One region of the Streptomyces enissocaesilis genome, then DNA from elsewhere that is predicted to be linked to it. Evidence: riboswitches for the same ligand, from Rfam matches in the RefSeq annotation. Region 1 holds a riboswitch; each other region holds the start of a gene.
The links. Region 1 has a riboswitch for cyclic di-AMP ahead of ABD374_RS29605 (M23 family metallopeptidase). Riboswitches for the same ligand answer to the same signal wherever they lie in the genome.

Region 1 (10,267 bases):
GAAGACGGCGCCGACCTCGGCACGCTCGCGCTGTGGTGCACGTACCACCCGGGGCAGACACCGTACGGCCGTTTCCTCGCCAAGTGCCGCGAACTGAGCGCCCGCGGCGTACGTTTCAGCGTCGGCGTGGTCGGCTTCCCCGAACACCTCGAAGAGGCGCGCAGGCTGCGCGCCGCGCTCCCCTCCGAGGTCTACCTCTGGGTCAACGCGGCCGAGGGCCGCACCTACACGGACGAGGAGGCCGGACGCTGGACGGCCCTGGACCCCCTCTTCCCGTACAGCCGCCATCCGCACCGCTCCGCCGGTCTCCCCTGCCGGACCGGCGAATCGGTGATCTCGGTGGACGGGGAGGGCACGGTGCGCCGCTGCCACTTCGTGCGCGCCGAGCTCGGCAACCTCTACGACGGCTCGTACCGGCGGGCACTGCGTCCGCGCGCCTGCCCCCTCGCCGTCTGCGACTGCCACATCGGCTACGTCCACCTGGAGACGCTGCCGCTGTACGACGTGTTCGCGGGCGGCGTCCTGGAACGCGTCCCCCGCGCACCCGCCTCCCTCTCACAGGGGCAGCAGATCGGGCCGCTTCGCCTCGACGTGGTCACCTGAGGACTCCCCGCGCAGCCGGCGCCCGATCCACGGCACCAGGTGCTCCCGCGCCCACTGGATGTTGTCCCTGCGCGCCTCCAGCGAGCCGCGCGGCGCCAGCGGCGGCCACACCTGGTCCGGGTCGGCCGGGACGTCGAGTCCGAGCACCTGCGCGGCGCGCAGCGCGACCCGGGTGTGTCCCTCGGGCGAGAGGTGCAGCCGGTCGACGTCCCAGGCGCGCCGGTCCTGGATGGACTTGAGCGACCACAGGTCGAGCACCGGGCAGTCGTACCGGTCGGCCACCGCCCGCACGTGGGCCGTGTACGTCGCGATCTTGCCGCGCAGATGGCGCAGCACGGGCATGGTGCGCGTGTCGAAGCCGGTGGTCACCATGACGGTGCCGACGGCGCCGGTGAGGTCCGCGACGGCCCGCTCGAAGCGCTCGGCGACGTCGTCGGGGTCGCTGCCGGGCCGGAGGATGTCGTTGCCGCCGGCGCAGAAGCTCACCAGGTCTGGTGCGAGCGCCTTCGCGCGCGGGACCTGCTCCGCCACGACCTGGTCGAGGAGACGGCCGCGTACGGCGAGGTTGGCGTAGCGGAACGTGTGCTCGGGTACGCGGTCGTGGAGGAGTACGGCGAGCCGGTCGGCCCAGCCGATGAACGCACCGTCGGGTCCGGGATCTCCGACGCCTTCGGTGAAGCTGTCGCCGAGCGCCGCGTACGACCCGATGGTGCCTGCCCTGAATGATCTCGAATCGTCTGCCACGTCGGCACATCCTTCACTGGAACAAGTGACCTACGCCACCGTAGGGAGGGGTTGACGGAGGGTGATATATGACACCGGTCAAGTTTTGTCCAACCCGGAATAGCCCGAAAACACACGTACGCCCCCTTCTGCCGCCCGGTGTGGGCAGCGGAAGGGGGCGTACGTGTGTTTTCGGGCCGGCCCTGGACGGGTCAGACGGTGACGCCGTGGCCGCGCAGGTAGGCCAGCGGGTCGACGTCCGAGCCGTAGCTCGGGCCGGTGCGGATCTCGAAGTGCAGGTGCGGGCCGGTCGAGTTGCCCGTGGAACCGGAGAGGCCTATCTGCGTGCCGCCGCCGACGCTCTGGCCGGAGGAGACGGACAGCGAGGAAAGGTGGGCGTACTGCGAGTACCGGCCGTCGTCGTGCTTGATGACGACCTCGTTGCCGTACGAGCCGCTCCAGCCCGCGGAGACGACGGTGCCGGCACCGACGGCCTTGACCGGGGTACCGCTGGCCGCGGCGAAGTCGACGCCCGTGTGGTAACCGCTGGACCAGCTGCCGCCGGCGGCGCGGTACGGGGTGGTGACGCCCGCGGAGACCGGGGCGGTGAAGCCGGAGCCGGTGCTCTGCGCGGCGGAGGCGGAGTTCACGGAAGTGGACTCCGCGGCCTCGGCCTTGGGAGCAGCCTTGGGGGCGGCGGCCTCGGCCTCGGCCCGGGGGGCGGCCTTGGGCGCGGCGGGCGCCTCGGCCGCCGGCTTCGCCTGCTTCGCCGGGGCCTGCTGCGCGGGCGCCGACGCCTTGGCGCCGATCGTCAGCTTCATGCCCGGCAGGATCAGCGAGGGGTTGCCGCCGACGACCTCGCGGTTGTCCTCGTACAGCTCCTGCCAGCCACCGCGCACGTTCTGCTCTTCGGCGATCTTCGACAGGTAGTCGCCGGAGACCACGGAGTAGACCTTGGCGTCGGCCTTCTTCTGCGGCGTCGCCTTCTCGGTCACCGCGGAGGCGGCCGCGGCGGCCGGCACTGCGGCCTTCTCCGCGGCGTTCGCACCGGTGGCGGTGATCAGGGGAAGCGCGAGTACGGCTCCGCCCGCTCCCGCGGCGACGATTCCGCGAGTGATCGAGCTGGACCTCGGGCGGCGGTGCTTACCCTTTGCGGGCATGGAACATTCCTCTCCGGCGCCTACGAGGTGAGCTGTCGGGTTCGGGCTGGAGATGCCCGGCCGCGCTGCTGCGCGACTTCACCCCAAGCCGGTCCGGACGCATGGGGCGTCCGGATCACCGGCGTACTTACCTGGGTCCCCCGCTCCTGCCAACGCGTGAGTGAGTGAGTGCGGATTCCGGGAGGTGGCAGGATTCGGCGGTCCACCCGGATTGCGGTGACCGTAAGCCGACGGGGCTCCCCCGTACAAGCCAGTCCATTCGCACGGCCGTTGCCTGACGGGAATTCACCACGGAATTCCCGTCACCCTCCGTGGATTACGGATCTTTGCGCACCGCCCGCGAACTGGCATGCGCACCCGGCACTCCGCCACGCACTGTCACGAATATGATCCTGCTCACCAGCAGTCCCACCATTTACCGCTCCCCCAAGCGGAGTTGCACCACAATAGCCCGTTTCGCACCAAGTGCCGCTTATCTTCCTCGCTGCGGACCGCGAGGGGTCAGACCCTCCTCAGCCGGAAGACCGCGGCGTCGAGATCACCGCGCAGCGCGGTGCGCAGTCCCCGGTGGAGCAGTACGGAACCCCGGTGCACGGCCGAGGTGTCGAGGCAGGCGTACGCCGCGCCCGGGTCGAGCCCGCGCAGGCGCAGCGGCGGCTGCTGCTCGCCGTAGTGCTGGGCCTGGAGCCAGGCGAGGACGACGGTGTCGTCCCCGCGCACGTACTGGACCGCGCTGAGCCCGCCCTCGGGCGCCCGCAGCCGGTACAGCTCGCCGTGCTGCACGACCGGCCGGATCTCCTTGTACAGGTCCACCCACTCGCGCGCCTCGGCGATCTCGTCCTCGCTCCACCCGGCCAGGTCGCCGCCGATGCCGAGCACCCCCGCCATCGCGCTCACGAAGCGGAAGCGCAGCGAGCTGACCCGCCCGTTGAGCTGCGTATTGGGGCTGTCGGTGACCCAGGCGGCCATCGCCCGCGCCGGATGCAGCTGGCTGAAGCCGTGCTGGATGGCGAGCCGGTCCAGCGGATCGGTGTTGTCGGACGTCCACACCTGGTCGGTACGGGACAGGATCCCGAGGTCGATCCGCCCGCCGCCGCCCGAGCACGACTCGAAGGCGACGTCCGGATGCGCGGCCCGCAGCCGGTCGAGGAGCGCGTACAGGGCGTGCACGTGCTCGGTCCACAGCTTCTGGGGGTACGGTTCGCCCGGCCAGCCCGCGTCGGTGAAGCAACGGTTGAAGTCCCACTTCACATAGTCGACGGGCGCGCTCGACAGCAGCCCGTGGAGCTGGTCCCAGAGGTACGCCTGGACGTCGCCGCGCGCCAGGTTGAGGACGAGCTGGTGGCGGAACTCCGTGCGGGTGCGGCCGGGATGGTGCTGCACCCAGTCCGGATGCGCCCGGTACAGATCGCTGTCCGCGTTCACCATCTCCGGCTCGACCCAGATCCCGAACCGCATCCCCAGGCCGTGCACTTCGTCGGCGAGCGGCCCCAGCCCGCCGGGGAAGCGGTCCGGATTGGGCGTCCAGTCGCCGAGCCCGGCGCGCTCGCCGGTCCGGGCGCCGAACCAGGCGTCGTCCACGACGAACAGCTCCACGCCGAGGTCGGCGGCCCGCCGTGCCAGCACGCGCTGCTGTTCCTCGGAGATGTCGAAGCCGGTCGCCTCCCAGGAGTTGTACAGAACGGGCCGTGCCCGCTCCGCGCCGGGGATGACGTGTGCGAGCTGCCAGGCGTGCCAGGCCCGGCTCGCGCCGCCGAACCCGCCCTCGCTCCACAGCCCCGCGAAGACGGGTGTGGTGTACGTTCCGCCGGGCGCCAGCCGCAGCAGACCCGAGTCGTCGTGCCCGGCCCCGCCGGTGATCTGCACGGTGCCGTCGGGCAGTTGCTGTACGGCGATGCGCCACGACCCGGACCAGCCGAGCGCGCAGCCGTACACCTCGCCGCTCTCCTCCGTGGCGCCCTCCGCGTCGAGCGCGACCCACGGCAGGTGCTGGTGCCCGGTGTGGCCGCGGCGGCTGCCCAGGATCTTCTCGCCGGGGGTGAGAGCGGAACGTACGAGCCGGGACTCGGCCGCCCACCGGCCGTGCAGCTGGCTCAGCCGCCAGCGCTCGCGCCGGGGCAGTGTCCAGGCGGCGGCGTCGGCCCGCAGCAGCTCCAGGGCGGGAGCGTCGGCCGGCCCCTCGTGCGCGACGGTGGCCCACCGCTCGACGACGTCGGAGTCCTCGCGCATCCGGTAGTGCAGGGTGAGCCCGAGGTGGTGCACGGGGTCGGTGAAGCGCAGCCGCAGTTCGCCGCCCGCCGCGGTGGAACCGTCGCAGCGCCACTCGGTGCCGCGCACCTCGGGCGTACGCACGGACAGGGCGGGGCGTACGAAGCGGGGCCCGCCCTCGACGGGGTACTCCTCGCGCCCGTCGAGCTGCGACTCGAACGGCCAGTAGGGCGGCGGGGGCTCGGCGGCGAGGGACTCGGCGTCGGCGAGGGAGATCCGTGGCCCCCAGTGCAGGTGGACCAGCTCGTCCCGGTCCGTGAGGTGCAGTGCGTAGCTGCCGGCCGTTCCGGAGAGCAGCCAGGTACGGCCGTTGCCGCCGGTCTCGATCATCCAGTCCCCTCGGATCGGCACAGGTGCGATCATCTTGGCCGTTCCGCCGCCCCGGGGCAACGCCCGCACGGCGACGGTCGAGATGCTTGCCCCAGGTACCCATGTCGTATCGTCGAAACGCGCCGAAGTCGGCGAGCAGCGCCGACGGCAGACTTCAGGAGCCCCCGTGACACAGCAGCTGCCGCAGGTCCCGTCGACAGAGCCCGAACCGGAGCCCGCGCTTGCCGCGGTGCGCAACTTCCGTGACGTGGGCGGCCTGCCGACCGTGGACGGGCGGCGGGTCCGGCACGGAGTCCTCTTCCGCAGCGGCCACCTGGCGCACGCCACCGCCGCCGACGCGGCGTTCCTCGGTTCGCTGAACCTCCACACGGTCTTCGACTTCCGCAACGAGGCGGACCAGAAGCTGGAGGGACCGGACATCGAGCTGCCGGGTGTGCGCAATGTGAACCTGCCGCTGACGGACCCGGCCGACGGCGCCGTGTTCTGGAAGATGGTCCGCGACGGGAACCTCGACGAGCTGCGCGAGATCCTCTCGGACGGCAGGGCCGCGGACCGGATGGCGGCGACGTACCGCATGATCATCAAGGAGCGTACGGCCGAGCACAGCCAGGTCCTGCACGCTCTCGCCGAGGACAGCGTCCCCGCGCTGATGCACTGCGCGGCGGGCAAGGACCGCGCGGGCCTGTCCATAGCCGTGACCCTGCTCGCGGTCGGCGTCGAGCGCGAGGCCGTCGAGGCCGACTACCTGAAGTCGAACGACCCGCGCCGCCGCTACAAGGTGCACCGCAGCGACAGCTCGTCGGCCGGGATGTCCCCCGAGGTGATGGAGCTGCTCAACCCGCTCTTCGAGGCCCGCGCGGAGTACCTGGCCGCGGCCTTCGAGACGATCGAGGAGACCTGGGGCACCACCGACCGCTACCTCGCGGAGGGGCTGAACGTCACCCCCGAGACCCGCGAGCGGCTGCGGATGCGCCTGCTCGACGAGAGCTGAGCACGGCCGGCTCAGCGTGAGCCGCCGAGCGTGAAGAGCAGGTAGACGAAGGCCGCGAAGAGGTGGCCCGCGACGACGTACACGAAGACGCGGATCGCCAGGCCACGGGGGATCCCGTCCTCCACGAAACGGCGCGCGGCGGTCTTGTCCTCCGGCATCTCAGGTCTCCTGGGGAAGGCACAGCCCGGCGGTGGCGCTCTGCAGCAAGGTGTGGACGAACAGCAGGTCGGCCCCGTCCGGGGAGGCGGCCGCGATGCGGTGCGGGGTCAGCGAGTCGAAGTGGGCGCTGTCCCCGGCGTCGAGCCGGTGGACGCTCTCGCCGAGCACCAGCCGCAGGGGCCCCGACAGCACGTACAGCCACTCCTCGCCGGGGTGGACCCGCACCAGGTCCCCCTGCGCGCCGTACGGCACGTGCACCCGCAGCGCCTGCATGGCCCGCCCCGAGCCGCCGGCCCGGTGGTACGTCCAGCCGTCGGCCTCCCGCGGCCGTGCGTCGTCCGCGCGCAGTACGGCGTCCCGCTCGCCCGGCGTCTCGCCGAGGAGCGCGGACACCGTCGTGCCGTAGACACGGGCCAGTGTGAGCAGCACCGGCAGCGAGGGCCGGCGCTGCCCCGTCTCCAGACGCGACAGGTGCGCGGGTGAGAGCGCGGCGCGGCGCGCGGCCGCCTCCAGGGTGAGGCCGCTGCGGCGGCGCAGATCGCGCAGTTGCGGTGCGACCGAAGGCAGTCCTTCGGCCGTCTCTTCGGGCCGGGGGGTCATGCCTCCATTGGGCCAGAGCCATTGCCCGTGAGGCAAGCGTCTTGCCTCCGAGGCAAAATCACCGGTTGGCCACCGCCTGCTTCACGAGCGTCCTGCCGAAGTCCCACATCAGGCCGCCGCCGCTGTGGGCGTCGTCCATCACCGCGGTGAACGCGCCGACGAAGCGGTCCACCTCCTTCTCCCCCACGATCAGCGGCGGGATCAGCTTGATCACTTCGAGGTGGTCGCCGGAGACCTGGGTGAGGATGCGGTGCTTGTGGAGCAGCGGTACGACGACCATCTGCGCGAAGAGTCCTTTGCGGGCGGCCTGGAGCACGGCCCAGCGGCTGCGCAGTTTCAGCGAGGCGGGCCTGCCGAACTCGATGCCGATCATGAGGCCGCGCCCGCGCACGTCGTGCAGCAGCTCGTAGCGGCCGGTGAGCGCGGTCAGCCGCTCGCGCAGCAGGTCGCCCGAGCGCCGGGCGTTCGCGACGATCTCCTCGTCCTCCATCACCGTGAGGACGGCCAGGCCCGCCGCCATGGCCTGCGCGTTCGAGCCGAAGCTGGCCGAGTGCACCAGCACCCGGTCCATCGACGAGTAGACGCGTTGGAAGATCCAGTCCTTGCCGAGGGTCGCGCCGACCGGTACGTAGCCGCCCGAGAGCGCCTTGGCGACGCACAGCAGATCCGGTTCCACGCCCTCTTCGTGCTGGTACGCGTAGAAGTCGCCGGTCCGGCCCAGGCCCGTCTGCACCTCGTCGGCGATCAGCAGCGCCTTGTGGCGGTGGAGCAGCTCCTGGGCGGCGCGCAGGAACCCCGGCGGGGACTCGTGCACGCCCTTTCCCTGGATCGGCTCGACGACGAAGCCGGCCACGTCGCCCTTCTTCAGCTCCCGCTCCAGCGCGTCCAGGTCCCCGAGCGCGATTTCGGTGTCCGGCAGCAGCGGTGCGAACCCGTCCCGGAAGCCCGCCTCGCCGTTCACCGACAGCGAGCCCGTGGTCAGGCCGTGGAAGGCGTGGGCGCAGTACAGGACCCTGGGCCTGCCCGTCGCGTACCGGGCGAACTTCAGCGCGGTCTCGACGGCCTCCGTGCCGCTGTTGCCGAAGAACACCCGGTCCAGGTGCGGGCTGTGGGCGAGCAGCTTCTCCGCGAGCAGTCCGGGGAGCGGCTGGCAGTCGAAGCGCGTCAGGTCGGCGAGCGAGGCGTCGAGGACGTCGTGCAGCGCCTCGCGTACGACGGGGTGATGCCGGCCGAGGCCCATCACGCCGAAGCCCGCGAGCATGTCGAGGTAGTCGTTGCCTTCCGCGTCCCAGAAGTAGGCACCCTCGGCGCGCTCGTAGACCTTGTCGAAGCCGATCGTGCGCAGCATGCGCGGCAGCTGGTGGTTCAGGTGCCTGGCGTGCAGCTCGTAGCGCTCGGCCCCGCGTTCGGCGAGGAGTCCCGCCAGGTCGAACCCCTTCGGCCCGCCGTCCGTCATCGCGCGCTCTCCTCAGTGCTCGCCGGCGGGGCCGGGCTTCCCCGGCTGCCCGTGGCGTCCCGAGACGGTCTCGCGGGCCGCGCGCAGCGACTCCTTGAGCGACCCCATGGTGGCGAGCACGGCCGTCGGCTCGTAGCCGCAGTGCGCCATGCAGTTGGCACACCTGGGGTCCTTGCCCCGTCCGTACTTGCTCCAGTCGGTGTCCTCGATGAGTTCCCGGTACGTCGGGACGTACCCGTCGCTCATCAGGTAGCAGGGCCGCTGCCACCCGAAGAGCGAGTAGTTGGGGATCGCCCACGCCGTGCACGGGAAGTCCGCCTTGCCCTCCAGGAAGTCCAGGAAGAGCGGCGAGTGGTTCAGCCGCCAGCGCCGCCGGTTGCCGCCGGAGAACGCCTTCCGGAACAGTTCCCTGGTCTGCTCGACGCCGAGGAAGTGCTCCTGGTCGGGAGCCTTCTCGTACGCGTAGGCGGGCGAGATCATCATCTCGTCCACCTTCAGGTCGTCATTGAGGTAGTCGAGCACCTCGACGATCGTCTGCGGGGTGTCGGTGTTGAAGAAGGTGGAGTTGGTGGTGACCCGGAAGCCGCGCTTCTTGGCCTCCTTGATCGCCGCCACCGCTTCGTCGAACACGCCTTCCTTCGCCACCGACGCGTCGTGCCGCTCGCGCAGCCCGTCGATGTGCACGGCGAAGGCGAAGTACGGCGAAGGCGTGAACTTCTCGATCTTCTTGCGCAGCAGCATCGCGTTGGTGCAGAGGAACACGTACTTCCTCTTCGCCACCAGCTGCCGCACGATCTCGTCGATCTGGGGGTGCATCAGCGGCTCGCCGCCCGCGATGGAGACCATCGGAGCGCCCGACTCCAGTACCGCGCCCACGGCCTGGGCCACGGGCATGCGCTGCTTCAGGACCCCGGCCGGGTGCTGGATCTTGCCACAGCCCTCGCATGCGAGGTTGCAGGCGTAGAGGGGTTCCAGCTCGACGATGAGCGGGAACTTCTCGCGCTTGCGGAGCTTCTGTTCTACGAGGTACGTCCCGACCCTGATGGTCTGACGGAGTGGCATGGCCATCTAGCTCACCTCCTGGGGAGCAGCAAAGAACGGTGCCATTCGAAGAAAGCCGGAAGGACTGCGCGGAGAACACGGAAGGCCGATATCCCGCCCCGGACCGTCCCCATGCGCACGAGCTCGTGTTCCGGAGCGTCCACGACCACGCGTACGGCCGCGACCGGACGCGGACCCGCCCGCAGCGCGCTCCGGAGCGTGGCGGCGGACTCCATGTCCACCGCCACGGCCCCGGTGGCCCGCAGCCCGGCCCGCTCGTGTCCGCGTACGACATGGTCGGAGCCGGCCAGCGGACCGGTGTGGACGGTGCGCCCGGGCACCGCCCTGGCCAGCGCCCCGGCCAGCAGCTCCACACCCGTGCAGGCCGTGCTGGAGCGGGGGTCGCGGGTCTCGTCGGCGACGACCAGGTCCCCGGGGCGCATGCCGGGGACGAGCCCGGCGCAGAAGCCGGACGCGATGACGGCGGCGTCCCCGGCCGGGCGGCCGGGCCCGAGCACCCTGCCGACGGCCGCCTCGGCCGCCCCGGGACCCATGCCCGTACGCAGTACGGTCACGGGCCCCGGGGCCCCCTTGCGGTCACCGCCGCGCAGCGCGAACCGCTCGATGCCGAGCGCGCAGGCGATCAGCAGCGGCACGGGCCCCGGGAACGCCGGGGACCGGCCCATCAGGTCCCCTGCCGGAGGCCCGGGAAGGCGGGCTCCCCGTGGGCGTACCGCCCGAGGGCGGTGAGCGGGAAGACCTGACGGTAGAGGTGGTAGTTGATGGAGAAGTCCCAGGGGAACCCGGTGCCCGTGAAGTACGGCTCGTCCCAGGAGCCGTCCTCCCGCTGGGTCCCGGCGAGCCAGGCGACCCCCCGCTCGACGGACGTGCGCTCCCGCTCCCCCGCCGCGAGCAGGGCCAGCAGCGCCCAGGCGG
Region 2 (10,267 bases), on a different contig from region 1:
CGTCCGCCGGGGCGTCGGCGGCCAGCGCCGGGAGTTCGTCGACGAGGTCGCCGCGGACGAGGCGGGGGCGGGGCGCCGTACGTACGGCCTCGATGGCGGCGAGCTGCTGACGCGGGCGCTCCGCACGGCCCGGCCAGATCAGCGACTGGAGCCAGCGGACGTCGTCCTCGTCGGTGGGGTCGAGGGGGTTGAGGTCGATGCCGGCGCGCCAGGCGATGTCGGGCAGCGCGGTGGGCAGAGGCGCGGGGCCCTCCGTACGGCAGTCGAAGGTGGCGGGGGAGGAGCCCAGGACGGCGCCGCCGTCGTAGCGGTAGGCGTAGCGGTCGGGGTGGAGGCACAGGCCGGCGGAGGCGCCGACCTCGATGAGGGCGAGGGGCTGCGGGAGCGCGGCGAGGAGGGGCAGCAGGGTGGCGCAGCGGGCGGGCTCGTTGGTCTGGGTGAAGCGGGTCAGCACGACGGCGCGTACGGCGTCCCAGTGGGCCAGGGTCCAGGCGCGGAAGGGAGTCCACCGCTCGTGGGGGCCGCCGAGGAAGCGGACGGCGGCGAGGAGGAGGTTGGGCTGCTGCTTGTTGCCGGGCGGCAGGGCGGCGATGAGGGCGCAGAGCTCCTCGTCCTCGCTGATGCGGGCGGTGAGTTCGGCGTAGGCGGGGGAGACGCCGCGGGCCTGCTGCTCGGAGAACTCGCGGTAGCGGTCGGTCACGGAGCGCGTGCTGTTGACAACCATGGTGGTGAAGCCAACCCCGCGACACCGTGTAGTCGCAAGACGCCCCTGCGCATAACAATTGACGAACCGTCACTACGGAGAGGTTTCGGAGTGTGGATCGGGGGAACAGCAACTCGCCCCACTGTGACCACTTGTGTAGCGATTGGTCCGCGCCAATATCGTTAACGATCAACTGGAACGGCTTGGAAAGCGGACCCGGTGTCTATTAACGTTCGATAACGCGGCACGGTCGTCCCAGTCGTCACAAGAGACGACACCGTGCGCACGCGCCGAATTCCGCAAGGGAACCGGGGAACCACGTTCCTTGGGGTGAATCGGACTCCTTCGTACCTACGAGGAGGCCCGTAGGAGACCTTCCTGCTCCGAACCCGTCAGCTAACCCGGTAGGCGAGAAGGAAGGAAAGGAGCACGCCTCCGTGGCGTCCAACAGGCCTGCCCCCGAAGCACCCCTGCCCTCTTACGGGTACGAGGTACCGAACGTTCCGAACGCCGCCGGGATTCCCGGTGGCGCCGAGGGAACCTGGGGAGAGTGGAATCCCACCGAGAAGTCCATCCGGCCCGTACGCGGCCGTCATCGCGTCGCCAAGCAGCGCGGCGGGATCGGCCGCAGCTCCACCGTTCTCGGCGTCGGCGTCATCGCCGCGGTCGGCGCGGGCGGCATAGCCACCGCGCAGGACAAGCCGGCCGTCTCGATCTCCCTTCCCGACGCGATAGCGGACTCGCTGCCCGACGCCAAGTCCCTTCCCGGTATCGGCTCCCTGGTGTCCGACGACTCGGGCTCAGGCGTTCAGGCGGGTACGGGCACAGCGGGCGAAACGATTCTGGCCGCCGCCCCGCTCACCACCGCGGGCATCACCACCGCCGACGCGCAGCAGGGCACCACCGACGCGGGCGAGGCGCTGCGCGCCCGCATCCTCCAGCAGGCCGAGCAGCAGCAGGACGCCGCCGACGCCGAGGCGAAGGTGGCCGCCGAGGCGAAGGCCGCCGAGCAGGCCGCGGCCGAGGCGGCCGAGCAGCAGAGCGCGGCGGAGGCCAAGGCCGAGGAGGAGAAGCGGAAGGCCGAGGAGGAGAAGCGGCAGGCGGAGGAAGAGGCCGCGCGCAAGGCCGAGCAGGAGCGGCTCGCCAAGCTGGCCGCCAGCTACTCGCTGCCGCTCTCGTCGTACACGCTCACCTCCACCTACGGCCAGTCCGGTTCGATGTGGTCCTCCGGCCAGCACACCGGCCTGGATTTCGCCGCCCCGAAGGGCACGCCGCTCAAGGCCGTGCACGGCGGCACCATCACGTCGGCGGGCTGGTCGGGTGCGTACGGCTACCGCATCGTCCTGGAGCTCCCGGACGGCACGGAGATCTGGTACTGCCACCTCTCCTCGATGACCGTCACCTCCGGAGAGGTCGGGGCGGGCGACGTCATCGGCCGCGTGGGCGCCACCGGCAATGTGACGGGAGACCACCTGCACCTCGAAGTGCGCACGCCCGGCGGCTCCGCCATCGACCCGGCCGCGTGGCTGCGGGACAAGGGCCTCACGGTCTGACGGCCGGTGGCCCGGCTGGCCTGACACGGCTCGGACGGCCTGACGGCCTGACGACCCGGCGGTCCGACGGCCCGGTGGCCCGACGGTGTTTCCCGCGGTTCTCCCCCAGTCCCCGGCAGTCCTGGCACACACCCCCCGTCGCCAGGGCTGCCGGTTTTGTTACCGCTGCTGCCGGTACGGGTTGTGGACGGCGTGGTCCCGGTGCGGGGCGGGACGCTGGGGCGGCGGCCCGTACCACGGCGCCGGTGACGGCTGTGGGTGCGGCCGGGGCTGCCACGGGGGCGGTGGCGGGGCCCATACCCGGCTCGTCGCCCGCGCCGCGTACTCCAGCGCCGGTCCGGCCACGTCCCTGCGCTGCCACAGGTGGTGCAGCAGCTCCTGCTCGCGTGCCGTGAAGTCCGCGCCCACCGCGCCGCGGTGGGCGCGGTGGCGCAGGAAGGCAAGGGACGTCGCGAAGACCTCGTACTCGGCGACGGCCCGGGCGGCGGCCCGGGACGCGGCCCGCCCGCCGGATGCTGCACTGATCCCGTACGGGCCGCTCCCGTACGGACCGCTTCCGTTGCCGTACGTACCGCTCCCGTACGCACGCGCCGCCGCGTCCCGTGCCAGCGAACGGGCCCGCATCGAGGCGAGCGCGAACGGCTCGGCCGGTCCCAGCCAGCCGGCGGCGGCGTAGGCGGGCAGCTCGGCGGCGATCGTGCGCAGCTCGCGCTGGCGCGTCCAGATCACCAGCCAGGTCAGCAGCGCGAAGGCGGGGACCATGAAGGCGGCGTACACCGCGTAGAAGCCGTACGTCCCGAAGACCGCGGAGCCGTTCCACAGGGCGTGCACGCCCATCGCGAGCACCAGGCCGAGCAGCGGCAGTGCGATCCGCCGCCACCGGCCCGGGCGTCGCTGCGGCGCGAGCGCGGCGAGCCCGAAGCCGATGCCCGTCAGCACCGTGAACAGCGGGTGCGCGAACGGCGACATCACGATGCGTACGAAGAAGGTCGCCGCGGTCACCGAGGCGAGGCCGGAGGCGCCCGCCGCCTGGTCCTCGCCGAAGGCGGTGCCGAGGTAGAGGATGTTCTCGGTGAAGGCGAAGCCGGTCGCCGTGAAGCCGGCGACGACCACTCCGTCGACGATCCCGGTGAAGTCCCGTCTGCGGAACAGGAAGATCAGCAGTATCGCCGCCGCCTTCGCGCTCTCCTCGACGACCGGGGCTATCACCGTCGCGCCGAGGGATTCGGCCCCCGCCGGATCGGCGGTGGCCGTGGCTATCCAGCGGGTCGCGAAACTGTTCGCGATGATCGCGACGAGGGCCGCGGCGAACGCGCCCCAGGCGAAGGCGAAGGCGAGGTTCCGCCAGGGCTCGGGCTCCACCCGGTCCAGCCAGCGGAACGCGGCGGCCAGCAGCGGCACCGGCAGCACCGCCAGCCCCAGGCCGACCAGGAAGCCCTGGGTGCCGGTCTGGTCGCGGACGATCGCCAGGATCACCAGGGCGCAGAGCACGAGCAGCGTGATCACCGCGCCCGCGCGCACCGCCCTGGTGCGCCACCAGGCGCGGCGCGGCTTGTAGCGCCAGTGCGCAGGCGGCGGTACGGCGGTGAACTGCGGCTGCTGCTCACAGTCCGGGACCGCCGGGTGGTGCCGGGGGTGCGGAGGCGACTCGTACACCCGACGACCCTAACGAGAAGCACTGACAGCCGTGACAGCCGGTGATGCCCAGGGGCTCTGCCTGCCGACCCTGCCTGCGGGTTCTGCTCCCCGGCCCTGCCCACGGGTGGTACGTGTGGCTGTTACTTGCGGCGGAACAGCAGGTCGTGCACGGCATGGCCCTTGTCGAGCCCCTGTCCCTCGAAGCGGGTGAGCGGCCTGAATCCGGGCCTGGGCGCGTAACCGCCGTCCGGCACGGTGTTCTCGAAGTCGGGGTGCGCGGTGAGCACTTCCAGCATCTGCTCGGCGTACGGCTCCCAGTCGGTCGCGCAGTGCAGGATCGCGCCGGGCGCGAGGCCGGGCGCGGCGAGGGAGAGGAATTCGGGCTGGATGAGGCGCCGCTTGTGGTGGCGCTTCTTCGGCCACGGGTCGGGGAAGTAGACGCGCAGCCCGGCGAGGGAGGCGGGCGGCAGCATCTCGCGGAGCAGGATGATCGCGTCGCCGTTGGCGACCCGGACGTTGGTGAGACCGGCGCGCTCGGCGAGACCGAGCAGGTTGCCCTGCCCGGGTGTGTGCACGTCGACGGCGAGGATCCCGGTGCCGGGGTCTTCGGCGGCCATCTGCGCGGTGGCCTCGCCCATCCCGAACCCGATCTCCAGCACCACCGGCATTCCGCGGCCGCCGAAGAGCTCGTCGAGGTCGAGGACGCGCTGCCCGTCGATGTCCAGGCCCCACTGGGGCCAGAGCCGCTCCAGTGCCTCGGCCTGCCCCGTGGTCACCCGGCTGCGCCGCGGCTGGAAGCTGCGGATCCGCCGCTCGTGGTGCGACCCGGCGGGGTCGGGCGCGGGACCGCCGGGGAAACGGGGCTCGCCCTTCGCTCGGTGGAAGGGGGAGACGTGGTGGGCGGCGTCGGGACGGACGCTGGAGGACTCAGACACAATGCCCCGATTCTACGGCGCGACGGGGAGGGGGAAAGCGCCGCAGGCCCCGGAGGGCCGCAGGCCCTGGAGGGCGGGAGGTCCCGGGGGACGGGAGGTCCCGGAGGGCACGGCGGGCCCGAGGCGCCGCAGGCCCCGGATGGCGTTGGCCTACCTCACTCCTTGCGCCCCCTGCGCCCCCTGCGCCCCCAGAGCCCCCTGCGTCTCCAGTGCCCCCAGCGCCCGCCGCGCCACCCGTCTGCCGATCGGGAGCGAGGCGGTCGCCGCCGGGGACGGGGCGTTCAGAACATGGATCACGCGCGGTGTCTCCCGGATCAGGAAGTCGTCGACCAGCGTTCCGTCCCGCAGCACCGCCTGCGCCCGTACCCCCGCCGGCGCCGCCCGCAGATCCGCCTCCGTGACCTCCGGCAGCAGTCGCCGCACCGCCTCCGTGAAGGCGCGCTTCGACACCGAGCGGTGCAGTTCGCCCGCGCCGTACCGCCAGTGGCGCCGCGCTGTCCGCCAGGAGCCCGGCCAGCCGAGTGTCCCGGCCAGCTCGCGCGGCCGTATCACCGACCAGGCGTACCCCTCCCGGGCCAGCGCCGGCACCGCGTTCGGGCCGACGTGCACGCCGCCGTCGATGCCCCGCGTCAGGTGCACCCCGAGGAAGGGGAACGCCGGGTCCGGCACCGGATAGACCAGGCCGCGCACCAGCTCCGGCCGGGTCAGCTCGTAGTACTCACCCCGGAAGGGGACGATCCGTACACCCGGGTCGTCACCCGCCAGCCGCGCCACCCGGTCGCAGTGCAGCCCCGCGCAGTTCACCAGGACCCGCGCCCGCACCACCGCCCCGTCCGCCGTACGCACGGCGACACCCCAGGGGCGCCGGTCGACGAAGGTCACCTCCGCGCCGTACCGGACCTCCGCGCCCGACGTGCTCAGGCTCTCCGCGAGCTGCGCCGCGACCGCCCCGTAGTCGCACACGCCGGTCGTGGCCACCTGGATCGCGGCCAGGCCCCGTATCCTCGGCTCGTACTCCGCTATCTGGGCGGGACCGAGCTCCCGCACCGGGATGCCGTTCTCCCGGCCGCGCTGCGCCAGGGCGTGCAGCCGCGGCAGCTCCGTCCGCTCCGTCGCAACGATCAGCTTGCCGGTGACCTCGTGCGCGATGCCGTACTCCGCGCAGAACTTGACCATCTCGGCCGCGCCCCGCACCGCGTACCGGGCCTTGAGCGAGCCCGGCCGGTAGTAGATGCCGCTGTGGATGACGCCGCTGTTGCGTCCGGTCTGGTGCAGGGCGGGGCCCTGCTCCTTCTCCAGCACCGCCACGCGCGTGCCCGGCGCGGCGCGCGTGACGGCGTACGCCGCCGAGAGACCGACGATTCCCGCACCGATCACCAGCACGTCGCAGTCGTAACGGCCAGAGCGGTCGTACGGCATCGCTTCACCTCCCACCACGGCCGTGTCGGGGTCCGTGTCCTCCCGGAGAGCGTCCCGGACTCCCGATGATGCACTGACCCACTGACAACGCCTTCAAACCACCGCCAGGGCCACCGCCAGGACCGTCCCCTCCCCCTGCGGTTGCCCCTGCCCGCGCCCTACGCCGGTGCCACCAGCAACGGCCGTGCCCGCTCCCGCAGCTCCGCGACCCGCGGCTCGTCGCCGTACGGTTCCAACCGGTGCAGCAGGTCCCGTACGTACTCGGTCGTCCGCGCCGACGAGATCCGCCCCGCGACCTCCACCGCCCGCGTGCCCGCCGCGCACGCCGCGTCCAGGTTCCCCGACTCCAGTTCGGCGACGGCCGACACCACCAGGCGCAGGCCGTGCGAGCGTACGAACTCCTCCGTCGGCCGCGACAGCGCCTGCTCCGTGAACCGCCGCACCTGCCGGGGCGCCTTCAGGTCGCGGTAGCACTCCGCCGCGTCGGCCGCGAACCTGTCGTACGAGTAGAAGCCCAGCCAGGACGGGTCCGGATCGCCCTCCCGCGCCCGCTCCAGCCACCCCTCCGCCGCCTTCAGCGCGGCCCCCGCCGCCTGCGCGTCGCCCGCCTTCGCGTGCGCCCGCGCCTCCACGAGCCGGAAGAAGCTCATGGTGCGGGCGGTCGCCAGGCCCCGGTTCCGCTCCAGGGCGGCCTGCGCGAGGTCCACGCCCTCGTCGGCGAAGCTCCGGTAGGTCGCCTGGAGCGACATCGACGCCAGGACGTACCCGCCCAGCGGCACGTCGGCCGCCGCGCGGGCGAGCCTCAGCGCCTGGATGTAGTACCGCTGGGCGGCCTCCTGCTGTCCGGTGTCGAAGGCCATCCACCCGGCCAGCCTGGTCAGTTCGGACGTGGCGCCGAAGAGCGAGCGACCGACGTCGTCGCTGTACGAGCCGAGGAGCAACGGCGCCGCGTCCACCCGTAAGCACTCCGGGACCATCGACGAACGCCAGTCCCCGCCGCCGTACTTGGAGTCCCAGCGCCGTGCGTCCTCCGCCGCCTCCCGCAGCTTGGCCACGTCCGCGTGCCCCACCCGCAGCGGCGTCGCGTCGGCCGCCGGCTCGCCGGAGGGCGTCGCCGTGGAGTCCCGCGCGACCGACGAGTCGGCGGGTGTTATCAGCCACCGGGACGCGGGTGTGGCGTACGCGCTCACCGCGAACGAACCGGCCAGCGACTGCCAGATGCCGCCGCTGCCCGCCCGCCTGCCCGCCAGATCCAGCCGGTACAGCTCGGTCGCCGACCGCACCGCCGCCGACACGTCGCGCGGAAAGGCCAGGCCGACCTCCGGCGCCGGATCGGCGTCCGCCAGGCCGATCTCGTGCAGCGGCACGGGACGGCCGAGCTTGGCGCCGATGGCGGCGGCGATCAGGTGGGGCGCGGCGCCCTGCGGCACCATGCCCTTGGACACCCACCTGGCCACCGACGTCTTGTCGTAACGAAGTGTCAGGCCGCGTTGCGACCCGAGATCATTGACCCGCCTCGCCAGGCCGGCGTTGCTGATTCCCGCGAGGGCGAGAACCGTGCCGAGCTTTTCGTTCGGCCCGCGTTGCTCCCTGGACATGCGCCACCCCTCGACACAGACGGCCGTCCGCCGGGACATTCCCGGCCTTACTGCCCGCACGAGCGCGCGGCCAGCCCAGCCGGAATATGCGGCCCGCGCAGGACATCAGTAAACCCAGCGTAGTTCGCCGCATCCCGACCGTTAAGGGGCGGTGTTCCGTATGGCGAGATTCGTGTAGTTACACGAATGCCCGTGCCCCGCCCCGTGCTCCGTGCGTGTGGCCGTGCGCCCGCCCGTGCGCTCTCGTCGGGCCCGTGCCGGAGCCGCTTCCATGGGAGTCGCGTGGGTCGGCCCGCTGCACTGGATCCAGCGGGCTGGGGGACACCGCCGCCTTCATCCCCGCGGGTGGCGGACCGGTCCGGGGGGCGAACAGTGCCTCCCGGACCGTGCGTCCACCCGTGGCTGTACCGCGCCCGCAGAATGGCCGAATGGCGCCTGTCGCCCAAACCGGCCGAAGTCCTGGGCGCAGCGGGCGCATTGTCTTGCCCGCGCACCTTCCGCAGCCCCTCTCGTACGCCGTTGTCGTGGCAGCATGGTCCCGAAGCTACTTCTCGCAGTGTTCCTCGAAGCTGCTTCGGTACGTGCGTTTGGTTGCCCACAGCCTGTGGAGGCGGCGATGCGGTGGTTGGTGGGGTGGAGCAGTGTCGCCGCCAGCTTCGGGACGGTGGGCGCGGTCGGCACGGCCGGCGCCGCCCGCTCCTCCGGTTCTCCCGGCTCCTCAGCCCCTCCCGGCTCCTCCGTCTTCTCCGACCACGAATCCCTCACCGTGCACCCGGTCGGCGCCCAGCTCCTGTGGGGCGATCCCGACCCCCTGTGGGCCGTCGGCGACTGGCGTCCCGACGAGGTCCGCACCCTCAGCGTCGACGCCTTCACCCGGATCGCCGTCCTCGGCTGCTGCGGCGCGTCCGACGAAGAACTGCGCGTCGGTCTCTTCGCGGCGCGCGGCGGCGCACTGCGGCACCTGACCGCGTGGTCCGGCAGTTACACCGCCGTCGTCCAGGCCGGCCGCCGCGTCACCGTGGTCGGTGACCTGGCAGGTGCCCGACCGGTCTTCTACACGCCCTGGGCCAATGGCACGGCGTACGCCACCGCCGCGCTCCCGCTCGCCGACCTCATCGAGGCACAGCTCGACATCGGCCACCTCGCGGCGCTGCTCGCCTGCCCCGACGTCCCCGAGGCGCTGCGCGACGGCACGCCGTACGCGGGCGTACGGCGCATTCCGCCGGGGCACGCCCTCGTCCTGCGCGAGGGCTCGCGCGAGATCACCGGTTACGAACCGGTGGCCTCCCTCGCCGTCGCCGCGCCCCAGCTCGACCCGGAGCGCGCGGTCGACGGCGTACGCGACGCCCTGGTCGAAGCGGTACGGGCCAGACTCACCGCGCCGCGCCACGCCCCCGAGACCCTGCCGCCCGACCCCGGGCCCGTCCCCGGCATGGGCCCCGCCGAGCGCCGGGCCGCCCGCGGCGCGCCCGTCCCCGGCATCGGCGCCGACCTCTCCGGCGGCAGCGCCTCCGCCACCCTCGCCCTGCTCGCCGCGGGCCTGCCGGGGCTGCCCGGCACCGTCCTGGGCCACGGCACGGGTGCGGGGGAGCGGCTGCTCGCCGTCACCTTCAACGACCTGACCGCCGAAGGCCGGGGGAACAAGGCGGAGTTGGAGCGGGCCGGCGCCATCGCCGCCGACCCCCGCCTGCACCACGTGGTCGTCGCCGCCGGTGAAGAGGCCCTTCCGTACGCCGATCTGGGCAGCGGCCCGCTCACCGACGAACCGGGCCCGTCCCTGGTCACCGCAGAGCGCCACCGCCGCCGTCTCGCCGCGGGCAGCGCCGACCACTTCACGGGCCATGGAGCCCGTCAGGTCCTCGACGCCCACCCGGCCCGCCTCGCCGACCTGCTCATGGACCGCAGGCGGCGCGACCTGCTGCGCCCCGTCACCGCGCTGGCCAGGGTCGAAGGACCCTCCGCCCACTCGCTCTTCGTCCCGCTGACCGTCTACCGCGCCGCCCGCCGCCTCGCCCGTACGCCGTACCGCGCGGGCATCGAGGAGACGGCGGGCCGCCTCATGGAGCGCCGCTTCGACGAACCGGGCACCAGGGGCGGGGGCAACGGCGGCGAGGGCAGCGCGCTGGACGCCTCGCTGGCCGCCCTCGCCTGGAGCAGGCCGGGACCGGCCGCACGCTGGCTGACGGGTGAGGCGCTGGCTGAAGTATCGGTTCGCCTCCAGGGGGCGGCGACCAGGCCCACGTCCGTGCAGCGGCCCGGCGAGGCCCGCGCGCGGGCCGCCCTGGCCCGCGCCGCCGCCGACCACCGGGTCTTCGAGCAGGCCGCGGAGGTCCGCAGCCAGCGGCTGCACGCGCCCTTCCTCGACAACCAGGTCGTACGGGCGTCCCGCGGCCTCCCCGAAGCCCTGCGCGTCCAGCCGGG
Region 3 (10,267 bases), on a different contig from region 1:
CGCCGGTGACGAACTCCGTGGAGCCGCCGCCGATGTCCACGACGAGGTAGGGGCCGGCCAGGTCCTCGCGGCCGGTCAGCTCCTTGGTCGCGCCGGTGAAGGAGAACTCGGCCTCCTGGTCACCGGTGATCACCTCGGGCTCCACGCCCAGGATGTCGTGGACGCCGCGCACGAAGTCCTCGCGGTTCCCGGCGTCGCGGGAGGCCGAGGTGGCGACGAACCTGACCTTCTCGGCACCGTGCGCCGCGATGGCCTCGGCGTATTCGCGGCAGGCGGCGAAGGTGCGCTCCAGCGCCTCGGGGGCCAGGCGCCCGGTGCGGTCGACGTCCTGGCCGAGCCGCACGATCCGCATCCGGCGGTCGACGTCGGTCAGCTCGCCCGTGGCGGGGTCGGCGTCGGCGACGAGCAGGCGGATGGAGTTCGTACCGCAGTCGATGGCGGCCACCCGGGTCACTTGGCGTCCTCCTGGCCGGTGTCGCCCTCGGCGCACGGCGTCACACACGGGCCCTTGGCCCACCACTCGGGCAGCAGCGCGAGCGCCTCGTCGCCGAACGGGTTCACCCCGGGGCCGGCCGCCAGCGCGTGGCCGACCAGGACGTGCAGGCACTTCACGCGGTCCGGCATGCCGCCGGCGCTCGGGAAGCCCTGGAGCACCTCGATCGCGTCGCGGCGCCGGATGTAGTCCTCGTGGGCGGCGCGGTAGGCGGCGGCCAGCTCGGGGTCCTCGGCGAGGCGGTCCTGCATCTCCTTCATCAGGCCGGAGCCCTCCAGAGTGCCGATCGCCCCGGCCGCGCGCGGGCAGGTCAGGTAGTACAGCGTCGGGAACGGCGTGCCGTCCTCCAGACGCGGGGCCGTCTCGACCACGTCCGGCTGTCCGCACGGGCAGCGGTGCGCGATGGCGCGCAGTCCGCGCGGGGGGCGGCCCAGCTGCAGCTTGAACGCGGCGATGTCCGCCTCGGTGGGCTCGGTGCGCGGGGTGGTCGGGGGTGCGGCGTCCATGCGTGCGTTCGTGCCTTCGTGTGTGTCGTGACTGCTGATGACTGGCTTGCTGCGCTGCTGACCGACGGTCACCCGGCCGGGCGGTCGGCCTGGTCGACACCGTCCCAGAGGTTGGTGTACCAGGGGCGGCCGGTGCCCGCCCGGTCGTCGCGGCGCTTGTCGCGGGCGCCGGGGTCGACGACGGTGAAGCCCGTCTCCCCCGGCCGTACGAGGTGGAGGTGCTCGCGGGCGAGGCGCTCGATGTACGCGTCGTCCTTGAGCCGGGCCTTCTCGTCGCGGAGCTCCTCGACGCGCCGGCCCGCCTCCCGCATCTTGCGCTGCTGGTCGGCGATCTCGCCGCGCTGCGACACGTACTGACGCATCGGATAGGCGAGGGCCACGATCAGCGAGCACAGGACCAGGACGAGGAGCGCGGCCCGGCCGGTGAGCCGGGAGCGGCGGGCCTGACGGCGGGTCTGCGAGCGGTAGACGCGGGCGGCGGTCTGCTCGCCGAGCACCCGCAGCCTGGTCGCGGTGGAGAACCGGTCCCGGTCCTTCCCGGCCATGTCTCCCGCCTCCCCTGCCGTTACGCACGTACGTCCCCGGACACGGTACGGGACCGCGGCCGGGGACGTACGTACGACTGGCTGTGCTGTTACGCCGCGGCTGTTACGGCGTGGCCGGTGCGCCTCGCGGTCACGCCTTGAAGCGCGGGAAGGCGGAGCGGCCGGCGTACACCGCCGCGTCGTCGAGGATCTCCTCGATGCGCAGCAGCTGGTTGTACTTGGCGACGCGCTCGGAGCGGGCCGGGGCGCCGGTCTTGATCTGGCCGCAGTTGGTGGCGACGGCGAGGTCGGCGATGGTGACGTCCTCGGTCTCGCCGGAGCGGTGCGACATCATGCACTTGAAGCCGTTGCGCTGCGCGAGCTCGACGGCGTCCAGGGTCTCGGTCAGCGAACCGATCTGGTTGACCTTCACGAGCAGCGAGTTGGCGGCGCCTTCCTCGATGCCGCGCGCCAGGCGCTCCGGGTTGGTGACGAAGAGGTCGTCGCCGACGATCTGGACCTTGGTGCCCAGCTTGTCGGTGAGGACCTTCCAGCCGGCCCAGTCGTCCTCGAAGAGCGGGTCCTCGATGGAGACGAGCGGGTACGCCGCCACGAGCTCCTCGTAGTACTCCGTCATCTCGGCGGCCGAGCGGGACTTGCCCTCGAACTCGTAACTGCCGTCCTTGTAGAACTCGGAGGCGGCGACGTCGAGCGCGAGCGCGATCTGCTCACCGGGGACGTAACCGGCCTGCTTGATCGCCTCCAGGATGAGGTCGAGCGCGGCGCGGTTGGAGTCCAGGTTCGGGGCGAAGCCGCCCTCGTCGCCGAGGCCGGTGGAGAGGCCCTTGGACTTCAGGACGGACTTGAGGGTGTGGTAGACCTCCGTGCCCCAGCGCAGGGCCTCGGAGAACGACTCGGCGCCGATCGGCGCGATCATGAACTCCTGGATGTCGACGTTGGAGTCGGCGTGCGACCCACCGTTGAGGATGTTCATCATCGGAACGGGCAGCAGGTGCGCGTTCGGGCCGCCGAGGTAGCGGAAGAGGGGGAGGTCGGACGCCTCGGAGGCGGCGTGCGCGACGGCGAGGGAGACGCCGAGGATGGCGTTGGCGCCGAGGGAGCCCTTGTTCTCGGTGGCGTCCAGGTCGAACATGGCCTGGTCGATCAGGCGCTGCTCGGTGGCGTCGTAGCCGACGAGCTCCGGGCCGATCTGCTCGATGACGGCGAGGACGGCCTTCTCGACACCCTTGCCCTGGTAGCGGTTCGGGTCACCGTCGCGAAGCTCAATGGCCTCGAACGCTCCGGTGGAGGCACCGGACGGAACAGCAGCACGACCGGTGCTGCCGTCGTCGAGGCCGACCTCGACCTCGACCGTGGGATTGCCTCGGGAGTCCAGGATTTCCCGGGCTACGACGACGTCGATGGACGGCACGAGCATCTCCTTCTGGGATGTGACGCTAGGGATGCAGGGTCACTTTGGCCTTGCGACAAGAGCCTAACCGGCTCGGGGGCATCGATCGGCCGTTCGCCCGCCCGCTGGGACAAGAAGAGGCACGAATCCCCGCAATAGCGGACGTAACTCTTGGATGTGCGGGAGGGCGTTCCGGACTACTGATCGGTAAGGGGAAAGGGGAAACCCCGGCCCGGCGCGCACGGGGGAAGCGCGCCGGACCGGGGTGTTCCGGGGGGAAGCGGGTCAGCCGAGGTGCAGCTGCTGGCCCACGTAGATGACATCGGCGTCGTCGACGATGTCCTTGTTCAGCTCGTAGAGCTTCGCCCAGCCGCCCTTGACCTTCTTCGCCTCGGCGATCTTGCCGAGCGTGTCGCCGGACTTGACCTCGTACTCGCCGTCACCCTTCTCGATGGTCTTCGGGGCGGCGGGCTTCGCGGTCTCGGCCTTCGGCGCGGAGCGGACCTCGCTGCGCGAGGCGGGCTGCTCGGCGGCGCGCGGGGCGGCCTGCTCCTGCGTCTGCTGCGGCTGGGGCGCGGCCTTCTGCTGCTGCGGCTGCGAGGAGCCGGAGGTGTCGACACCCGGGTCGACGCCGTCGTTGGTCAGGCCGCCGGCACCGGCGCAGGCCCAGGCGCCCGGGCCCTGCATGTCGAGGAGCTTCTCGGCGGTGGCTATCTGCTGGGCCTTGGACGCCTTGTCGGCGGTGGGGGCGTACTGCGTGCCGCCGGCGGCGGCCCAGCTGGACGCGGAGAACTGCAGGCCACCGTAGTAACCGTTGCCCGTGTTGATGGACCAGTTGCCGCCGGACTCGCACTGGGCGACAGCGTCCCAGGTCTCGACGGAGGCGGCGGAGGCCGACGTCGCGCCCATCAGCGGGACGGCGACAGCGGCGCCGGTGATGCCGGCGAACGCGGCGATGCGGGTGACCTTGGACGGACGACGGTGCTTGGCCTTGCCGGAAAACAGCATGCGACATCTCCTCACCGACGCCTACGAGGTGAGCTGTCGGGTTCGGGCCAATGAGTGCCCGGCCGCGCGACCTGCGTCGCGCGCCTTAACCCCAAGCCGGTTCCGTCCGTCTTCCGACGTCCGGTGCCCGGCGCCTACCTGGGTCCCCCGCTCCTGCCTACGGCGCTTTACGCGTCGGTTCCCCCCGGCCGCCGGCAGGATTCGGCGTGACGGTCGACGGGGCCCGCGGTGGCGAGCGGTTCGACCGTAAACACATGAGCCCGCGATGTTCAAAGAGGAGCATCACGGAAATATCGCCCATTCGCGCCCCCGCCCGATCTCCATCCGCGCAGGTCAGGGGCGAATCTGACGGTCCGTTCGGGCCGACCGTGTGAAGTGAGGCAAAGAGACCCATGTCTCACTGCCCCCAATGGGGACATACCGGCCCGAACTGCCCCTGATTTCAGTCCAGATCGAGGCTTTGGCCAGGGACGATGAGGTCCGGATCGGACCCGACGGCCTTCTCGTTCGCGGCGTAGAGCGCCGGCCAGCCGCCGCGCACGTCGTGCGCGTCGGCGATGGCCCAGAGGTTGTCGCCGGTGCGGACGGTGTAACCCTGGTCCGCGTCCTCGCCCTTGCCCTCGCCGGCGTCCGCCTCCCGCTCCCGCCCCTGGGCGCCGGACGTGCCGACCGCGTCGCGTGTCGGCCCGTCACCTCGCGAGGCATGGCGGCCCGATTCGCGATCTATGACCGAATCGCCGGATAGGGCGCCCGCGTCCTCCCGGGCCTTCACGCCGCGGTGCTTGCCCTGGGGAGCGTCCTTCCCGGAGGCGGCCCCAGCGGCCTCACGGGCGGGCGCGCCGGACGTCTCGGCGGCGTCGTCGGTCTCGGCCTCCGCGGAGTCGGCGGCGCCGGCCGGCGGGGTCGCCGCCGGCCCGGCGGACTTCCCGGCGCCGGCCGCCTTCTTGCCCGAGGACGCCTTCGGGGCCGTAGTGCTCTCCGGCGCCTCGGCCGACGCGTCGGCCTTCGAGCCGGCCTTCGGCGCGGCTTCCGGCTCAGCGGTCGCACCGCCGCCCGGCGCGGCGTCCTCACCCTCCGTCAGGCCCGAGATGAGCGCGCAGCTCGGCCACGCCTGCGGCCCCTGTCCCGCCAGTACCTTCTCGGCCACCTGGATCTGCTGGGAGCGGCTGGCGAGGTCGGCGCGCGGCGCGTACGCCGTACCGCCGAAGCGCTGCCAGAGTTCCGGCGAGAACTGGAGTCCGCCGTAGTAGCCGTTGCCGAGGTCGGCGCTCCACATGCCGCCGCTCTCACAGTCGGCCACCCGGTCCCAGGTCGTGGCTTCGGCAGCGTTCGCGCCGGTCGCGCCGAGCAGCGGGATGGCGATGGCCGATCCGGCGACTCCTGCCGCGACGACGAGAGCTGGAGCCTGACGGGGGCGGCGGTGTCTACCGTTCCCGGAGCGCATGCGGTGGCCTTTCGAGTGACGGCTGAGGTTGACGGTGAACGTAGCCGCACTCGAACGTCTGTCACAAGTCGATACAGCGGAGATCACATGAAGGTCTCGCTCGTGACGCGCCGTCACTTCCGTTCTGCCCCGAACTGCACGGGCAAGGTGCGCAATCCGCGCATGATGAGGCCGCCGCGCCACCGCAGATCGTCGGGTTCTGCCGCAAGCCGCAGATCGGGGAGGCGTCGCAGCAGCGTCGCGATCGCCGTCTGCCCCTCCAGCCGGGCCAGCGGCGCACCGAGGCAGTAGTGGATGCCGTGCCCGTACCCGAGGTGCTGGTTGTCGCGGCGTGAGAGGTCGAGCGTGTCCGGGTCGTCGAAGCGTGCGGGGTCCCGGTCGGCCGCGGCGAGGACGACGAGCACGGGGTCGCCCGCCCCGATGTCCCGGCCGCCCAGGGTCAGCGCCTCGGTGGCGTACCGCCAGGTCGCCAGCTCCACCGGGCCGTCGTACCGCAGGAGCTCCTCGACACCCGTGGCGAGCAGCTCCGTGTCCCCCTCGCCGAGTGCGCGCTGGAGGCGCTCGCGCTGCTCCGGGTTGCGCAGGAGCGCGTACACGCCGTTGCCGATGAGGTTGACCGTCGTCTCGAAGCCCGCGAAGAGCAGGATGAAGGCCATCGCGGCGGCCTCGTTCTCGGTGAGGTGCTCGCCGTGGTCGCTGGCGCGGATGAGGCCCGAGATGAGGTCGTCGCCCGGCTCCTCCCGCTTGCGGTGGATGAGCTCGGCGAGGTAGTCGCGCATCTTCTTCACCGACCGGGCGACGCCGCCGCGCGGCCCGCCGCCGTGGCGGATCATCATGCCGGCCCAGTCGCGGAAGTCGTCCTGGTCCTCGCGCGGTACGCCGAGCAGGTCGCAGATCGCGTAGATGGGGAGCGGGAACGCGAAGTCGTGGATGAGGTCGGCCTCCCCCTTCTCCAGGAAGGCGTCGATCAGCCGGTCCGTCAGCTCCTGTACGCGCGGAGCGAACTCGGCCACCGTCCGGGGGGTGAACGCCTTCGACACCAGGCGGCGCAGCCGCGTGTGGTCCGGCGGGTCGATGTTCAGCAGGTGCGTCATCAGGTCGGCCTTGCGCTCGCCCGGAATGCCGGTCCTGCCCTTGGCGTGCGCGGAGCCGCTGTGGTGGGCCGGGTCCTTGGAGAGCCGCTGGTCCGCGAGGGCCTGGCGCGCGTCGGCGTACCGCGTCACCAGCCATGCCTCGACCCCGCTGGGCAGCGTCGTCCGGTGGACGGGCGAGTGCTCGCGCAGCCAGGCGTAGGCCGGGTAGGGATCGGTGGCGAACTCCCAGGTGAAGAGTTCGGGCGCGGGGCCCTCGGACGCGGGTTCGGGGGTGTTCTGGTGGTGCGGCACGCCGTCGACCGTATCCCTTCGTCCTCAGCCACCGGAGCGCCGAGCGGGTCCGGCCCCTGTCCGTCCCGTGCGCCGGCGGCCCACCTGGGCGCGGAAGGGGAGCAGGATGCTGTCCGGGTCCGTTCCGAGGCGCGGCGGGGGCGAGGGGCACATCACCCGCAAGGGCCGTCGCACCGTCTGCCGACGGCCCGGGAACCGCCGGCCGGACCCGTACAACCAGCCTGTGCCGTCAGCCAGTTCTCCGGCGCGGCCAGTTCTTTTACTCTGCTGCGGCAGCCTCTACACTGCCGTCGGCTCCATGGGCCGCGCCGGCGTGGAGCCCGGTGACGCGAAGAAGCCGTGGAGCGTGCCGAAGAAGAACGACAAGGTATACGTGTGGGGGCGGCGGCCCGGTACCTGAGCGCGCCCCAGGGATCGTGGGGGGCGGTGCCCCAGGACTGTCGGCGGCCCCTGAGGGGACTGGGGACGCGATGAGTGAGACAGCTGCTGCGCCGACCGCTGCCGTGCGCGCACGCGCCGAGATCGATCTGGACGCCCTGCGCGCCAATGTGCGGGTCCTGGGCGCCCGGGCCCGGGGCGCCGCCGTGATGGCCGTCGTCAAGTCCGACGGGTACGGCCACGGCGCGGTGCCGTGCGCCCGTGAGGCCCTCGCCGCGGGCGCGAGCTGGCTCGGCACGACCACGGCCGAGGAGGCTCTCGAACTGCGCGCGGCCGGGCTCTCCGGCCGCATCCTGTGCTGGCTGTGGGTGCCGGGCGGGCCCTGGCGGCAGGCGATCGAGGCCGACATCGACGTCTCGCTGGGCGGCATGTGGGCCCTGCGGGAGGTCGTCGAGGCCGCCCGGGCGGCGGGACGCCCCGCGCGCGTGCACCTCAAGGCCGACACCGGGCTCGGCCGCGTCGGCTGCCTGCCCGGCGAGGACTGGGCCGCACTCGTCGCGGCGGCGCTGCGCGCGGAGGCCGAGGGGCTGGTCCGGATCGCCGGGCTGTTCTCGCACTTCGCGTGCGCCGACGTGCCGGGGCACCCGTCCATCGCCGCCCAGCTCGCCCTCTTCCGGGAGATGACGGCGTACGCCGAGGAGCAGGGCGTACGGCCCGAGGTGCGGCACATCGCCAACTCGGCGGCCACCCTCACCCTGCCCGAGACCCACTTCGACATGGTCCGCGCGGGCATCGCCATGTACGGCGTCTCGGCCAGCCCGGACCTGGGCGCCCCGGAGGACTTCGGGCTGCGCCCGGTGATGTCGTTCAGCGCCGCGCTGGCCCTCGTCAAGCGCGTCCCCGGCGGCCACGGGGTCAGCTACGGCCATCACTACGTCACCCCCGGCGAGACCACCCTCGGCCTGATGCCGGTCGGCTACGCGGACGGCGTCCCGCGGCACGCCTCGGGCAGCAGCCCGGTGCTGGTCGACGGCAAGTTGCGGACGATCGCCGGGCGGGTCGCCATGGACATGTTCGTGGTGGACCTGGGCGGCGACGAGCCCCCGGTGGGCAGCGAGGCCGTGCTGTTCGGGCCCGGCGACCGGGGGGAGTCCACCGCCCAGGACTGGGCACAGGCCAGCTCCACGATCGCGTACGAGATCGTCACGCGCGTCGGTACGCGCGTTCCCCGCGTCTATCTGAACGCGTCCGTATGAGCGGGGCCGTGTGAGCGCCATCAGGTGAACGGGCAGGAAGCCGGGCGCCCCGTCAGGACGCCGGGCGCCCCGTTCCGCGGCGGCACCCGCCCAGGCGGACTGCGGTACCCGGAAACGGCCTAGTCGGTGTGGCCCTCCGCCGACCGGATCGCGTCGCGGTAGGTGCGGGCCGCGGCGCGCAGCGCGGCTTCGGGGTCGACGCCGGACGCCTCCGCCCGTACCGCCATGGCCAGCAGTTCGTAGCCGATGCCCTCGCCCGCCGGGAGCGGTACGTCGAGGTGGGCGCCGCGTACGCGCGAGGAGAGTTTCGCGGCGAGTGCCAGGCCGGGCTGGCCGAGGGGGACGCCGTCCGTGACCGAGTCGCGCTGCTTCTCGACCGCCTTCGTACGCAGCCAGTGCGCCTTGACGTCTTCGGGGGTCTCGGCGGTCTCGTCGCCGAAGACGTGCGGGTGGCGGTGGACGAGCTTGTCGACGATCGTGCCGGCGACGTCGTCGATCGAGAAGGGCTCGTCCTCGGCCTCCTGGGCGATGCGCGCGTGGAAGACGACCTGGAGGAGTACGTCGCCGAGCTCCTCGCGGAGTTCGTCGCGGTCGCCGTCCTCGATCGCCTCGACGAGTTCGTACGCCTCCTCGATGCCGTACTTCGCGAGGCCCTTGTGGGTCTGGCGCGAGGACCACGGGCATGCGAGGCGGATGCGGTCCATGACCTGGACCAGGTCGAGGAGGCGGGCGCCCGGCAGGTCGTACGAGCCGGGCAGCAGCTCCAGGTCGGGCATCTGGACCCTGCCGGACCCGGCCAGCCCGGCCAGGCCGTCGGTCAGGGCCCGGTCTCCCTCGCCGGACGGCACGACGACCACGGTGCGGTCGCCCCCGCACGCGTCGAGCAGCTCCTGGGCGGTCGGGGCCGCGTGCTCCACGGTGACGCCCGCCTCGCGCAGGTACGGCAGCTGCGGGTGGTCCGCGTCGGCGCACACCACCAGGTCGGCGTCGCGCAGCGTCTGCCAGGCGGGCCAGGAGAGGAGTCCTGGAGCAACCCGGTGGCTGGCGGTGAGGAGGACGATACGGCCGGGGGCGGCGGGCGCGGGGGCGGATGCTTCGCTGGTCACCCCTCGAACGTACCCCGGCGGTGTGACGGCCCGGGAGCGGCCCCGGACCAGGGGGCGGCCCCGGGGTCCGCCGGTCGGGCGCGGGACCGCCGGTCGGGCGCGGGGCCGCCGGTCGGGCGCGGGGCTAGGCGCCCGCCGGCTGCGCCTCGGGGGCGGTCGCCTCCTGGGTGACCTGGGTGATCCACGGAGCCTTGTAGTCGCCGAGCTCCATCTTCTGGTCGTCCCACGTGCCGTAACGCGGGTTGACGTCGATGTCGAGCTTCTTCGACGCGGCGACGAACGCCTCGTTCACCTTCTGCTGGCCCTCGGGGGTGTTCGTCGCGCCGATCCTCTCGGCGAGCTTGCCGACCAGGACGTCCCTGCGGACGGCGTCGTCGATCTGGTCGGGGGCGACGCCGCGCTGCTGGAGGTACATCGCGGCGAGCTGCTCCTCGCCGCCGGCCTGCCCGGCCGCCTCCCCCCGCGCGGTCTGGATCTCCTTGCGGCTCACGCGCGCACCGGCGTCGTCCGCGGCCCGCTCCACGATCCGGTCCACGATGAGGTCGTAGAGCTTGGCGCGCCCGAGCTGCCCGGTCGCGCCGACGAGCTGGGCGGACTGCGGCGAGGACTGCTGGGCCCGGCGTACGTCCTCGACCTGCGACTGGAGGGCGGAGACCTCGATACGACCGCCGCCCACGACGGCCGCGGCCCCTGGATGCGCCTCGTTTCCGCAGGCGGCGAGGGACGGCGCCGCGACCAGGAGCGCGGTGGAGAGGG

Region 2: linked by a shared signal. The riboswitch ahead of ABD374_RS28525 (M23 family metallopeptidase) and the one ahead of ABD374_RS29605 (M23 family metallopeptidase) in region 1 are both predicted to bind cyclic di-AMP.
Region 3: linked by a shared signal. The riboswitch ahead of ABD374_RS18820 (transglycosylase family protein) and the one ahead of ABD374_RS29605 (M23 family metallopeptidase) in region 1 are both predicted to bind cyclic di-AMP.

What each region holds. Positions count from the first base shown of each region.
Region 1 covers NZ_BAAAUD010000057.1:13,577-23,843, reverse strand. Annotated here, with positions in the region: gene ABD374_RS29615 (STM4011 family radical SAM protein) at 1-603, shown strand, start outside; gene ABD374_RS29610 (SGNH/GDSL hydrolase family protein) at 556-1,347, opposite strand; gene ABD374_RS29605 (M23 family metallopeptidase) at 1,539-2,486, opposite strand; cyclic di-AMP (ydaO/yuaA leader) riboswitch at 2,489-2,663, opposite strand; gene ABD374_RS29600 (alpha-galactosidase) at 2,988-5,084, opposite strand; gene ABD374_RS29595 (tyrosine-protein phosphatase) at 5,251-6,075, shown strand; gene ABD374_RS29590 (DUF6126 family protein) at 6,087-6,233, opposite strand; gene ABD374_RS29585 (helix-turn-helix domain-containing protein) at 6,235-6,834, opposite strand; gene ABD374_RS29580 (aspartate aminotransferase family protein) at 6,893-8,290, opposite strand; gene hpnH (adenosyl-hopene transferase HpnH) at 8,303-9,358, opposite strand; gene ABD374_RS29570 (phosphorylase family protein) at 9,364-10,017, opposite strand; gene shc (squalene--hopene cyclase) at 10,017-10,267, opposite strand, start outside.
Region 2 covers NZ_BAAAUD010000054.1:45,964-56,230, forward strand. Annotated here, with positions in the region: gene ABD374_RS28520 (DUF2332 domain-containing protein) at 1-724, opposite strand, end outside; cyclic di-AMP (ydaO/yuaA leader) riboswitch at 982-1,129, shown strand; gene ABD374_RS28525 (M23 family metallopeptidase) at 1,141-2,256, shown strand; gene ABD374_RS28530 (PrsW family intramembrane metalloprotease) at 2,416-3,912, opposite strand; gene trmB (tRNA (guanosine(46)-N7)-methyltransferase TrmB) at 4,035-4,829, opposite strand; gene lhgO (L-2-hydroxyglutarate oxidase) at 4,980-6,248, opposite strand; gene ABD374_RS28545 (NsdA family TPR-like regulatory protein) at 6,407-7,846, opposite strand; gene ABD374_RS28550 (asparagine synthase-related protein) at 8,463-10,267, shown strand, end outside.
Region 3 covers NZ_BAAAUD010000039.1:83,448-93,714, forward strand. Annotated here, with positions in the region: gene ABD374_RS18800 (Ppx/GppA phosphatase family protein) at 1-454, opposite strand, end outside; gene ABD374_RS18805 (DUF501 domain-containing protein) at 451-999, opposite strand; gene ABD374_RS18810 (FtsB family cell division protein) at 1,068-1,544, opposite strand; gene eno (phosphopyruvate hydratase) at 1,675-2,961, opposite strand; gene ABD374_RS18820 (transglycosylase family protein) at 3,220-3,942, opposite strand; cyclic di-AMP (ydaO/yuaA leader) riboswitch at 3,946-4,117, opposite strand; gene ABD374_RS18825 (transglycosylase family protein) at 4,385-5,386, opposite strand; gene ABD374_RS18830 (cytochrome P450 family protein) at 5,500-6,771, opposite strand; gene alr (alanine racemase) at 7,242-8,405, shown strand; gene ABD374_RS18840 (nucleoside triphosphate pyrophosphohydrolase) at 8,525-9,511, opposite strand; gene ABD374_RS18845 (SurA N-terminal domain-containing protein) at 9,636-10,267, opposite strand, start outside.